DNA from 3 places in the Streptomyces sp. NPDC056738 genome. Region 3 is predicted to be linked to each of the others. Evidence: riboswitches for the same ligand, from Rfam matches in the RefSeq annotation. Region 3 holds a riboswitch; each other region holds the start of a gene.

Region 1 (3,266 bases), on a different contig from region 3:
CCCGTGCTGCCGTCGTCGAGGCCGACCTCGACCTCGACCGTGGGGTTGCCTCGGGAGTCCAGGATTTCCCGGGCTACGACGACGTCGATGGACGGCACGAGCATCTCCTTATGGGATGTGACGCGGGTACGCGGGGCTCAGCAGTCCCGCGGGATGAGCCTAACCGGCTCAGGGGGATCGGCCGGCGATCGACCACCCCTTGAGCGGACTGAGCCTACATATTGTTCCTGAACGGAACAAAAAAAGAAATGAAAAACCCCGCTCCGGCGCGTGCGGGGGAACACGCGCCGGAGCGGGGAGCCCGTGGGGACGGGGAACCTCGGCGGGTCTCCGGTGCGTGCGAAGACCCCACGAGGGGCTGTTGCCTGCCGGGTGTCGCGGCGCGGTGCCGGAATCACCGCCGCCCTCCGCCGAAAGCGGCCGGTGGACCGGCGTGCCGCGCTGCTCAGCTCAGGTGGAGCTGCTGGCCCGGGTAGATGAAGTCGGCGTCGGCGACGATGTCCTTGTTCAGCTTGAACAGCTTCTGCCAGCCGCCCTTGACGTGCTTCTTCTCGGCGATCGAGCTGAGGGTGTCACCCTTGACGACCTTGTACTCGCCGTCGCCCTTCTTGACCTTCTTGCCGGTCGGGGTGGTGACGGTCTTCTGGGCGGCGGGGCGCTCCGAGGAACGGGAGGCGGGCTGCTCCGTCGTCCGGGTGGCCGGGGCGCTCTGCGAGCTGCCGGCCGAGGAGGAGGTGGACGGGGCCGCCGGGGCCGAGCCGCCACCGTACGGGGTGCTCGACAGGCCGGTGCCGCAGGTGGGCCAGGCGCCCTTGCCCTGCGCGGCGAGGACCTTCTCGCCGATGGTGATCTGCTGGGACTTCGAGGCCTGGTCGGCGGTCGAGGCGTAGGCGGTGCCGCCGTACGCGGCCCAGGTGGAGGACGAGAACTGCAGGCCGCCGTAGTAGCCGTTGCCGGTGTTGATCGACCAGTTGCCGCCGGACTCGCACTGGGCGACGGCGTCCCACTCGGAGGTGGTGGCCGCGGAGGCGTTGCCGGCCGCCATCAGCGGGGCGGCGATGGCGACGCCGGTGACACCGGCGAGCGTGGCGACACGGGTGGCCTTGTTCGGGCGGCGGTGCTTGCCCTTGCTGGAGAACAGCATGGAGAGATCCCCTCACCGACGCCTGCGAGGTGAGCTGTCGGGTTCGGGCCGAATGAGTTGCCCGGCCGCATGCCCTCGGTCCTGTCTCCAGGACGTCCGGCACGCGGCTTCACCCCAAGCCGTTCCCGGGTGTCTCTCGACTCCCGGACCCGGCACTTACCTTGGGTCCCCCGCTCCTGCCGACGGCGCATGACGCGACGACTGTTCCCGTACGGCCGTTGGCAGGATTCGGCGTTGCGACCGTCGGGGCCCGCTGTGGCGAGCGGTGACGACCGTAAGCAGTCGATTGCCGGAATTTCAAAGACGATCAGGGCTTCTGAGACCCATCTCTCACTTGCGCCAAATAGGACATTCCACAGCGAACCGTGACGCGAACTCCCGCTACTTCTGCACCGTTTCGGCCGTGTCCGCGATGCTTCGACCAGGGACGACGAGGCCCGGACCGCTGTCGGCCGGCGCCGCGTCCACGGTGGGCAGATCGCCCCATCCGCCTTCGAGGCCAAGGGCGTCGGAAACAGTCCAGAGGTTCCCGATGACCTCTGCGACGTACTCGGTGTCGGGGGCGTCGGCCTCGGGGCTCGCGGCATGACGCCCCGTGGACCCGTCGGTGCGGCTGTCGGCCGTGCTCTCCGCGGCACCCCCGGCACGGTGCCGCCCGGTGCCGGCGCTCGCCGAGGCGGACGGGGCCGAAGAGGCTTCCTTATGTCCCGACTTGGCCGATTTGTCGCTCTTGTCGGCCGTCGCGTCGGCGCCGTCGGAGCTCTGCGAGGCGCTGGGCGTGGCGGAGCTGTCGTCCGTGCCGGAGGAGTCGGTCGAACCGGACGAATCACTCGAAGGGGACGAGCTGGGCGACGTCGCCAGACCGGACGAGATGTACGAACCCGAGTCGTTGCCGGTGCTCGACGAGTCGCCGGCCACGCCCGTGTCGACGCTGACCCCGGCGGAGGTCTTGCTGAGACCCGAGAGCGGCCCGCACGTCGGCCAGGCCGCGAGGCCCGAGTCGGCGAGCACCTTCTCGGCGACGGCTATCTGCTGCGAGCGGCTGGCCTGGTCGGCCGTCGGGGCGTACTCGAGGCCGCCGTGGGCCTCCCAGTTGTCCTGGTCGAGCTGGAGGCCGCCGTAGTAGCCGTTGCCTTCATCGGCGCTCCACGCGCCACCGCTCTCGCACTGTGCCACCCGGTCCCAGGTGGTCCCGTCGGCCGCGTTCGCGCTCGCCGCGGCGAGCAGGGGGATGACGATCGCGGATCCGGTCACCCCTGCGGCGACGATGAGAGCCGGGGCCTGGCGAGGGCGACGGTGACGGCCGTTCCCGGAGAGCATGCGAGAGCCTTTCGAGCGACAACGGGGAGCACGGCGACTCCTGCTGAACGAGTGGCGCAGGTGCCGCGTTGTTGATGGGTGAAGGTAGTCGCACTCGAACGCTGGTTACAAGTCGATGCAGTACTGATCACGTGAAGATCACGGATTTGACGGAGCGTCATGTTCCGGTGGCCCCAGAGGCCTTGTTCCGGTATGCGGAATCACCGCTTCGGCACGACCGCCGAAGGGTCGCCGTTGCACCGATCGCGTCCTATTTGACCGGGGTGAACTCCACCGGAAGCGTGCGCAATCCGCGCATAATGAGCCCTCCGCGCCAGCGCAAATCGGCCGAATCTCCGGCGAGTTGGATGTCGGGAAGGCGGCTGAGGAGCGTACCGATGGCGGTCTGCCCCTCCAGTCGGGCGAGCGGCGCGCCCAGGCAGTAGTGGATGCCGTGGCCGTAGCCCAAGTGCTGAAGGTCACGTCGTGACAGATCGAGCGTGTCGGGCTGTTCGAAGCGTTCGGGGTCGCGGTCGGCCGCCGCGAGCACCACGAGCACGGGGTCGCCGGCCGCGATGTCCTGCCCGCCGATCCGCACGTCCTCGGTCGCGAACCGCCACGTGGCCAGTTCGACGGGCCCGTCGAAGCGCAGGAGTTCCTCGACGCCGGTCTCCAGCAGTCCGCTCTCCCCGGCCGCGAGGGAGGCCTGCAGCCGCTCCCGCTGCCCGGGGTGGGTGAGCAGGGCGTGCATCCCGTTCCCGATGAGGTTGACCGTGGTCTCGAACCCGGCGAACAGCAGGATGAAGGCCATGGCGGCGGCCTC
Region 2 (3,266 bases), on a different contig from region 3:
CGTGCCACCAGTGGTGGCGGCCGTTGACCTCGGAGCCCGCCAACACGACCAGGAGCCGGCGCAGTTCGGGATCCTCGACGCCGTACGCGTGCAACAGGCGTTCCACATCGGCCGGTTTCACCCCGCTGGTGCCGGTTTCGATGCGGCTCACCTTCGACTGGTGCCAGCCGAGCAGGCGGGCCGCCTCCCCGCTCGTGAGCCCCGTGCCCGCGCGCAGCGCGCGCAGTTCGGCTCCGAGCTTGCGGCGGCGCACCGCGGGACCGTGCTGCATGGCTGTTCTCCTTACTCCTTCCAAGTCGTCCGAATACGCTCTGCCGACGCAGAGTTCACCGCATCGAGCGACAGATATATGCATTACTCGGTGGATCGCACCCGCGACCGGCCCGGTAATGGCAGTCTGGCGCAAGCACCAGTCCGGGACCGTACTCGAACCATCCGCTCAGTGTCGGGCTCCGGTCCCGTGGGAAAGGGACGAACGTCGCCATGGCAGACCATCAGGAAGCATCCGTCACCCTGCCGAGCGAACCGGTCTCGGTTTCCGTGGCCCGAAATTTCGTCGCCGAAGTGCTGTCCGAATGGGGCCTGCCGGGGGACTGCGACGTCGCCGAGACCGTGCGGCTGATCGTGTCGGAACTGGCGACCAACGCCGTGCAGCACACGTTCGGGCAGTCGCCCACCTTCACGGTCGGCGTGCGTCTCGACCGGGAGGAGCGGCTGCGTATCGGGGTCACCGACAGCCATCCGCGCTTTCCGAAGCGGCTGCCCGCGGCCGTCCAGCAGGACAACGGCCGCGGCATGGTGATCATCCGTTGGCTCACCGCCGAATGCGGCGGCAGGCTCACCGTCGTACCGACCCGGGAGGGCGGCAAGACGGTCTCCATCGAGCTCCCGTGGACGGTGCCCGTCCAGCCGGTGCCGGCCGGGTGGCCGCCCCAGGAGCCCTGAGGGACGCCGCCACGGGGCGACCGGTCGTCATGGCCCTTGGGGGCGGCGGCGGTCGTCAGCGGCCCATTGAGGCCGCGGCGGTCAGCGGCCATTGAGGCGCGGCGGTCGTCAGTGGCCCCACGAAAGCCGCGGCGGCCATGGTCGGCCCACAAGGGCCGCCCCCGGCCCCGGTCGGCCCGCGAGGGGCCGGGAGGGCGTCACAGCGGCCCTGAGGGCGCTCGCGCCGGGGCGGCGAGGGTCCGCCGCCCCGGGCGAAAGGGTCAGCCGACCCTGCCGTACCAGACGCTTCTCGTCCAGATCTTCTGGAGCTTCACCACTTCCCCGGTCTTCGGGGAGTGCCAGATCTTTCCCTTACCGGCGTAGATGCCGACGTGGTACACGTTCCGGCCCGAGTGGAAGAACACGAGGTCACCGGCCTTGCGGTGCGAGGCCGAGACATGGTGCGTCTTGTTGTACTGGGCCGCGGCCGTACGAGGCAGCTTCTTGCCCGCCTTCTTGTACGAGTAGAGCGTGAGCCCCGAGCAGTCGAAGCGGTGCGGTCCGGTGGCGCCCCACTGGTAGGGGGAGCCGTGCTTCGACGCCGCGACCTGGAGTGCCCGCGTCGCGACGGTGGCCGCCTCGGCGTCTGGTGCGACACCGGGAACCACCAGGCTGCCGCCGACGGCGGCAAGTGTGAGCGCCGAGGCCGTACCGGCCCGGGTCCACAGCGACGGGACACGATTGAGCGCAGTCATGCGCAACCCTTCGTCAGCCGCCTGTGAAGGATGACCTGTCGGATTCGGGCTGGCGAAGTTGCCCGGCCGCTGCTGCGGCTTCACCCCAAGGGCCGCCCGGAACTGTTCCGGCGACCCGTCTAGCTGGGTCCTCCACTCCTGCCGATCCACTCCTGTCGACCGGGCATCCGGGCGGCGGCAGGACTCGGCGTCCGCCCGGACCGCCCCGCCGCTGTGGCGGGGGCTTGTCGTCGGAAGGGATCTTCACTCATCAGAGTCGGAAAATCCGAGCGGAACCGGTGTTTTGTGGGCTTACTCACCACTCGACTGTTCGAGTGAACACCCCTCCGTTCGAGCACGTGTTGGGGACGGCGATGAGGCCCGCACCTGCGACGACGGGGCTCATCCGGCGTCCGGACTCAGCGTGTTGCGCAACTCGGAGGGGTCAGGGAAGGGACCGATGAATACGCCGTCAGGGGGTACACCATCCGGTCCGTTTGAGTCGTGGTCCGGACGTCATGCCGCTTCGGCGCGGGCCGGCCCGTCGGTGGGTGTCCGTCAACTTCCGGACTCGGGAGGCACGGTGACCCGGGCCGCCCGCCGCTCTCCGCCGAGCACCCGCAGGGCCTGCGCCAGCGTCGGGGCGTGCACCTCGCTCTCGCCCCGCTGATGCATCAGCGTGAGCGCGTCCCGCAGGGCCTCCGCCTTGCCGACCAGTGCCTGAGCCGCCCTCAGGCCGCGATAGGTGTCTCCGGGGCGGGAGGGGTTGATCCGGCCGAGGAGGTCGACGACGTCGAGATAGCGGTCGATGAGTTCGGCCTCCGCGCGGGTCAGCGCGGGCAGCGGGGGAAGGTCCGGGATCATCGGCCGCTCACCTCGCGCCGGGCGTGTCGAGCGCGGACCTGCGGCTCGGGACGATCCGGTCGATCAGCCCGTAGGCCAGGGCCTCCGGCGCGTCGAGGATCCTGTCGCGCTCGATGTCCGCCGCGACCTGCTCCGGACTCCGGCCCGTGTGGCGCCCAAGCATCTCCTCCAGCGTCCGACGGGTCCGCAGCAACTCCTCGGCCTGGATGAGCAGGTCGCTCGCCTGGCCCTGGAGCGGCTCGGCCGCCGACGGCTGGTGGAGCAGGAAGCGGGCCCCCGGCAGCGCGAGCCGCTTGCCCGGAGTGCCGCCCGCCACCAGCACGGCCGCGGCCGAGGCCGCCCGGCCCAGGCAGACCGTCTCGACGTCGCAGGTGACGAACCGCATCGTGTCGTAGATCGCGGTCATCGCGGCGAAGGAGCCGCCGGGGGAGTTGATGTACAGCGAGATGTCCTGCTCGGGCGCCTGGTGTTCGAGGTACATGAACTGGGCCGTCACGTCGTTCGCCGACGTGTCGTCGATCGGCGTCCCGAGGAACACGATCCGCTCGCTGAGCAGCTTCGCGTAGGGGTCCAGGGTCCGGTGTCCCGCGCTCGTGCGTTCCGTGAACTCGGGCAGGACATAGCGGGCGGACGGGCTGTCCATGGCGCGCCTCCTCAGATCGACGTCTGTAAAAAATGTACAGGACGTACGTCTCTGCGGAAGAGGGCCCTGCTGAGAGCAGAAACGGCGGCATGCCCGGACGG
Region 3 (3,266 bases):
CCGCCGAGGCGGCCGACTCCGCCGACGAGACCGACGAGGAGGCGGCGAAGTGACCGAGCTCGCCACCATGGACTTCCACCCGCGGCCCCAGGCCGGACAGCCGAAGCCGTGGGCGTTCCCCGCCCCCGAGCGCGGCGCCCTGGACAACGGTCTGACCGTGCTGCGCTGCCACCGCCCCGGCCAGCAGGTCGTCGCCGTCGAGGTGATCCTCGCCGCGCCGCTGGACGCCGAGCCGGCGGGCCTGGACGGCATCGCCACGATCATGGCGCGCGCCTTCTCCGAGGGCACCGACAAGCACTCGGCCGAGGACTTCGCCGCCGAGCTGGAGCGCTGCGGCGCCACGCTCGACGCGCACGCCGACCACCCCGGCGTACGCCTGTCCCTCGAAGTGCCCGTCTCGCGTCTGGCCAAGGCCCTCGGCCTGCTCGCCGACGCCCTGCGGGCCCCCGCGTTCGCGGACAGCGAGGTCGAGCGGCTGGTGACCAACCGGCTGGACGAGATCCCGCACGAGACGGCCAACCCGGCCCGTCGCGCGGCCAAGGAACTCTCCAAGGAACTGTTCCCGGCGACCGCGCGGATGTCGCGCCCCCGCCAGGGCACCGAGGAGACCGTCCGCAACATCGACGCGTCGGGTGTGCGCGCCTTCTACGAGAGGCACGTCCGCCCCGCCACGGCCACCGCGGTCGTCGTCGGCGACCTGACCGGTCTCGACCTCGACGAACTGCTCGCCGACACCCTCGGCTCCTGGACCGGCTCGTCCGCCGAACCGCGTCCCGTGCCGCCGGTGAGCGCCGACGACACCGGCCGCGTGATCATCGTCGACCGCCCCGGAGCCGTCCAGACGCAGCTCCTCATCGGCCGGGTCGGCGCCGACCGGCACGACCGCGTGTGGCCCGCCCAGGTCCTCGGCACCTACTGCCTCGGCGGCACCCTCACCTCGCGCCTGGACCGCGTCCTGCGCGAGGAGAAGGGCTACACCTACGGTGTGCGGGCGTTCGGGCAGGTCCTTCGCTCCGCGCCGGACGGCACGGGCGCCGCGATGCTCGCCATCAGCGGTTCCGTCGACACCCCCAACACCGGCCCGGCGCTCGACGACCTGTGGAAGGTGCTGCGCACCCTCGCGGCCGAGGGCCTGACGGACACCGAGCGCGACGTCGCCGTGCAGAACCTGGTGGGTGTCGCGCCCCTCAAGTTCGAGACCGCCGCGGCCGTCGCGAGCACGCTCGCGGACCAGGTCGAGCAGCACCTGCCGGACGACTACCAGGCGACGCTCTACCGGCAACTGGCCGCCACCGGCACCGTGGAGGCCACCGCGGCGGCCGTGAGCGCCTTCCCGACGGACCGTCTGGTGACCGTCCTGGTCGGCGACGCGGCACAGATCGCGGACCCGGTCAGGGCCCTCGGAATCGGTGAAGTCACCGTGGTGGCAGCCGAGTAGGACCCGTGGGACGGAAGAGGGCCCTGACGGCTGAAGAGCCGTCAGGGCCCTTCTCTTTCCGGACTCCGGTCCCAAGATGTCCGTATTCGTACGGCGGTTGCCCTTCTGCCCTGTGGGATGCGTTACAAAAATCGTGATCCGTTTGTTGTTCGAAAGACACCCCGTTTAGCGTCGGGGCGGCTGTTCGTCACGCAGTGCGCCGCGCCCGCGGCACCGGACAGCCATCGCCGAGTCCCCGAGACGCGAGTCAGGGGAGCCGGGGACCCACGCAGTCCCTGGGGTGAATCGGACGCCCTCTTCGGAGGGGGCCCGTAGGAGACCTTCCTGCTCCGAACCCGTCAGCTAACCCGGTAGGCGAGAGGGAAGGAAAGGATCAGCCCCTACATGGCGTTCACCTGTGGCACCGGCAAGCATCGTCGTACGAGCAGCCGGGTGCACAGCACCACCACGACCGCTGTCGGGGTCGCGGCGCTCACCACCACCGGCGTGATCGGAACCCTGGCCGCCCCCGCGTTCGCCGCGGAAGCCTCCGTCGAGCAGACCGGGCTCACCCAGGCCGTCACCCTGAACGACACGGTCGCCGACCAGATCGACGCCCAGGCCTTCGCACAGCAGCGCGCCGCCGACGAGGCCGCCGCGCGCAAGCAGGCCGAGCAGACCGCGCGCAAGCAGGCCGCGGAGCAGGCATCCAAGCTCCGCGAGGCCAAGGAGCGCGCCGCCCGCGAGGCCGAGCGCAAGCGCCTGAACACGTTCGTCATGCCGATCACGGGTTCGTACGTCTCCACCGGCTACCAGGCCAGCAGCGCCCTCTGGTCCTCCGGCAGCCACACCGGCGTCGACTTCCACGCCGCCTCCGGCACCTCGGTCCACGCCGTCGGCTCCGGCACGGTGGTCACGGCCGGCTGGGGCGGCGCCTACGGCAATCAAGTCGTGATCAAGATGCACGACGGCACGTACACCATGTACGGCCACCTGTCGTCCATCGGGGTGTCCGTGGGGCAGGCCGTCACCCCGGGGCAGCAGATCGGCCTCTCCGGGGACACCGGCAACACCACGGGACCGCACCTCCACTTCGAGGCCCGTACGACCGCCGAGTACGGCTCGGACATCGACCCGGTCGCCTACCTGCGCTCGCACGGCGTCAACGTCTGACGAACGCTTTGCGGCTTCCCCGCCGTTTTCGATGCCCCGGCTCACCGAGCCGGGGCATCGTCGTTTCCGGACGTCGTCTGTCCAAAAAATATCCATGGATTCAGGCCCGCCATCGGAAATTCAGGCTTCCTGCAATAGAGTCACTGAACAAGCGTCAATCGACGGCGTTTCACGGGGATTAAAGCGGAGGTCGGTCATGCGTATTCCGGCACACTCGGTGTGCACGGCGATCCGTGACGACATCGTCGCGGGTGTCTACGAGCGCGGCGGCCGGCTCACCGAGGAACTGCTCGCGCGCCGTTACGGCGTCTCGCGCGTCCCCGTGCGCGAGGCCCTGCGCACGCTGGAGGCCGAGGGCTTCGTGGTCACCCGCCGGCACGCGGGCGCCTGTGTCGCGGAGCCCACGGAGCTGGAGGCGGCGGACCTCCTGGAGATGCGCATGCTGCTGGAGCCGCTGGGGGCCGCGCGGGCCGCACAGCGGCGCACGGAGGCCCATCTCAAGGTGCTGCGGGGTCTGGTCAGGCTCGGGCAGGAGCGCTCCAGGCGAGGCCACAGCGAGGATCTGCGCTCGCTGGGCGGCTGGTTCCACGAGACGCTGGCGCAGGCGTCCGGCAGCCCCGCGCTGACCTCGACGCTCGCCCAGCTCCGCCACAAGATCGCCTGGATGTACTCGGTG

What was found. Region 3 has a riboswitch for cyclic di-AMP ahead of ACFRIC_RS34210 (M23 family metallopeptidase). Riboswitches for the same ligand answer to the same signal wherever they lie in the genome.
Region 1: it holds a riboswitch for cyclic di-AMP, as region 3 does, so the genes downstream of both, ACFRIC_RS29575 (transglycosylase family protein) here and ACFRIC_RS34210 (M23 family metallopeptidase) in region 3, are expected to answer to the same signal.
Region 2: it holds a riboswitch for cyclic di-AMP, as region 3 does, so the genes downstream of both, ACFRIC_RS19180 (C40 family peptidase) here and ACFRIC_RS34210 (M23 family metallopeptidase) in region 3, are expected to answer to the same signal.

What each region holds. Positions count from the first base shown of each region.
Region 1 is NZ_JBHTZF010000012.1:255,243-258,508, reverse strand. It holds gene eno (phosphopyruvate hydratase) at 1-104, opposite strand, end outside; gene ACFRIC_RS29575 (transglycosylase family protein) at 446-1,144, opposite strand; cyclic di-AMP (ydaO/yuaA leader) riboswitch at 1,149-1,342, opposite strand; gene ACFRIC_RS29570 (transglycosylase family protein) at 1,526-2,398, opposite strand; gene ACFRIC_RS29565 (cytochrome P450) at 2,715-3,266, opposite strand, start outside.
Region 2 is NZ_JBHTZF010000006.1:483,620-486,885, reverse strand. It holds gene ACFRIC_RS19190 (helix-turn-helix domain-containing protein) at 1-271, opposite strand, end outside; gene ACFRIC_RS19185 (ATP-binding protein) at 484-945, shown strand; gene ACFRIC_RS19180 (C40 family peptidase) at 1,206-1,679, opposite strand; cyclic di-AMP (ydaO/yuaA leader) riboswitch at 1,683-1,879, opposite strand; gene ACFRIC_RS19175 (hypothetical protein) at 2,217-2,522, opposite strand; gene ACFRIC_RS19170 (ATP-dependent Clp protease proteolytic subunit) at 2,530-3,165, opposite strand.
Region 3 is NZ_JBHTZF010000016.1:28,829-32,094, reverse strand. It holds gene ACFRIC_RS34220 (M16 family metallopeptidase) at 1-53, shown strand, start outside; gene ACFRIC_RS34215 (M16 family metallopeptidase) at 50-1,438, shown strand; cyclic di-AMP (ydaO/yuaA leader) riboswitch at 1,654-1,810, shown strand; gene ACFRIC_RS34210 (M23 family metallopeptidase) at 1,823-2,590, shown strand; gene ACFRIC_RS34205 (GntR family transcriptional regulator) at 2,787-3,266, shown strand, end outside.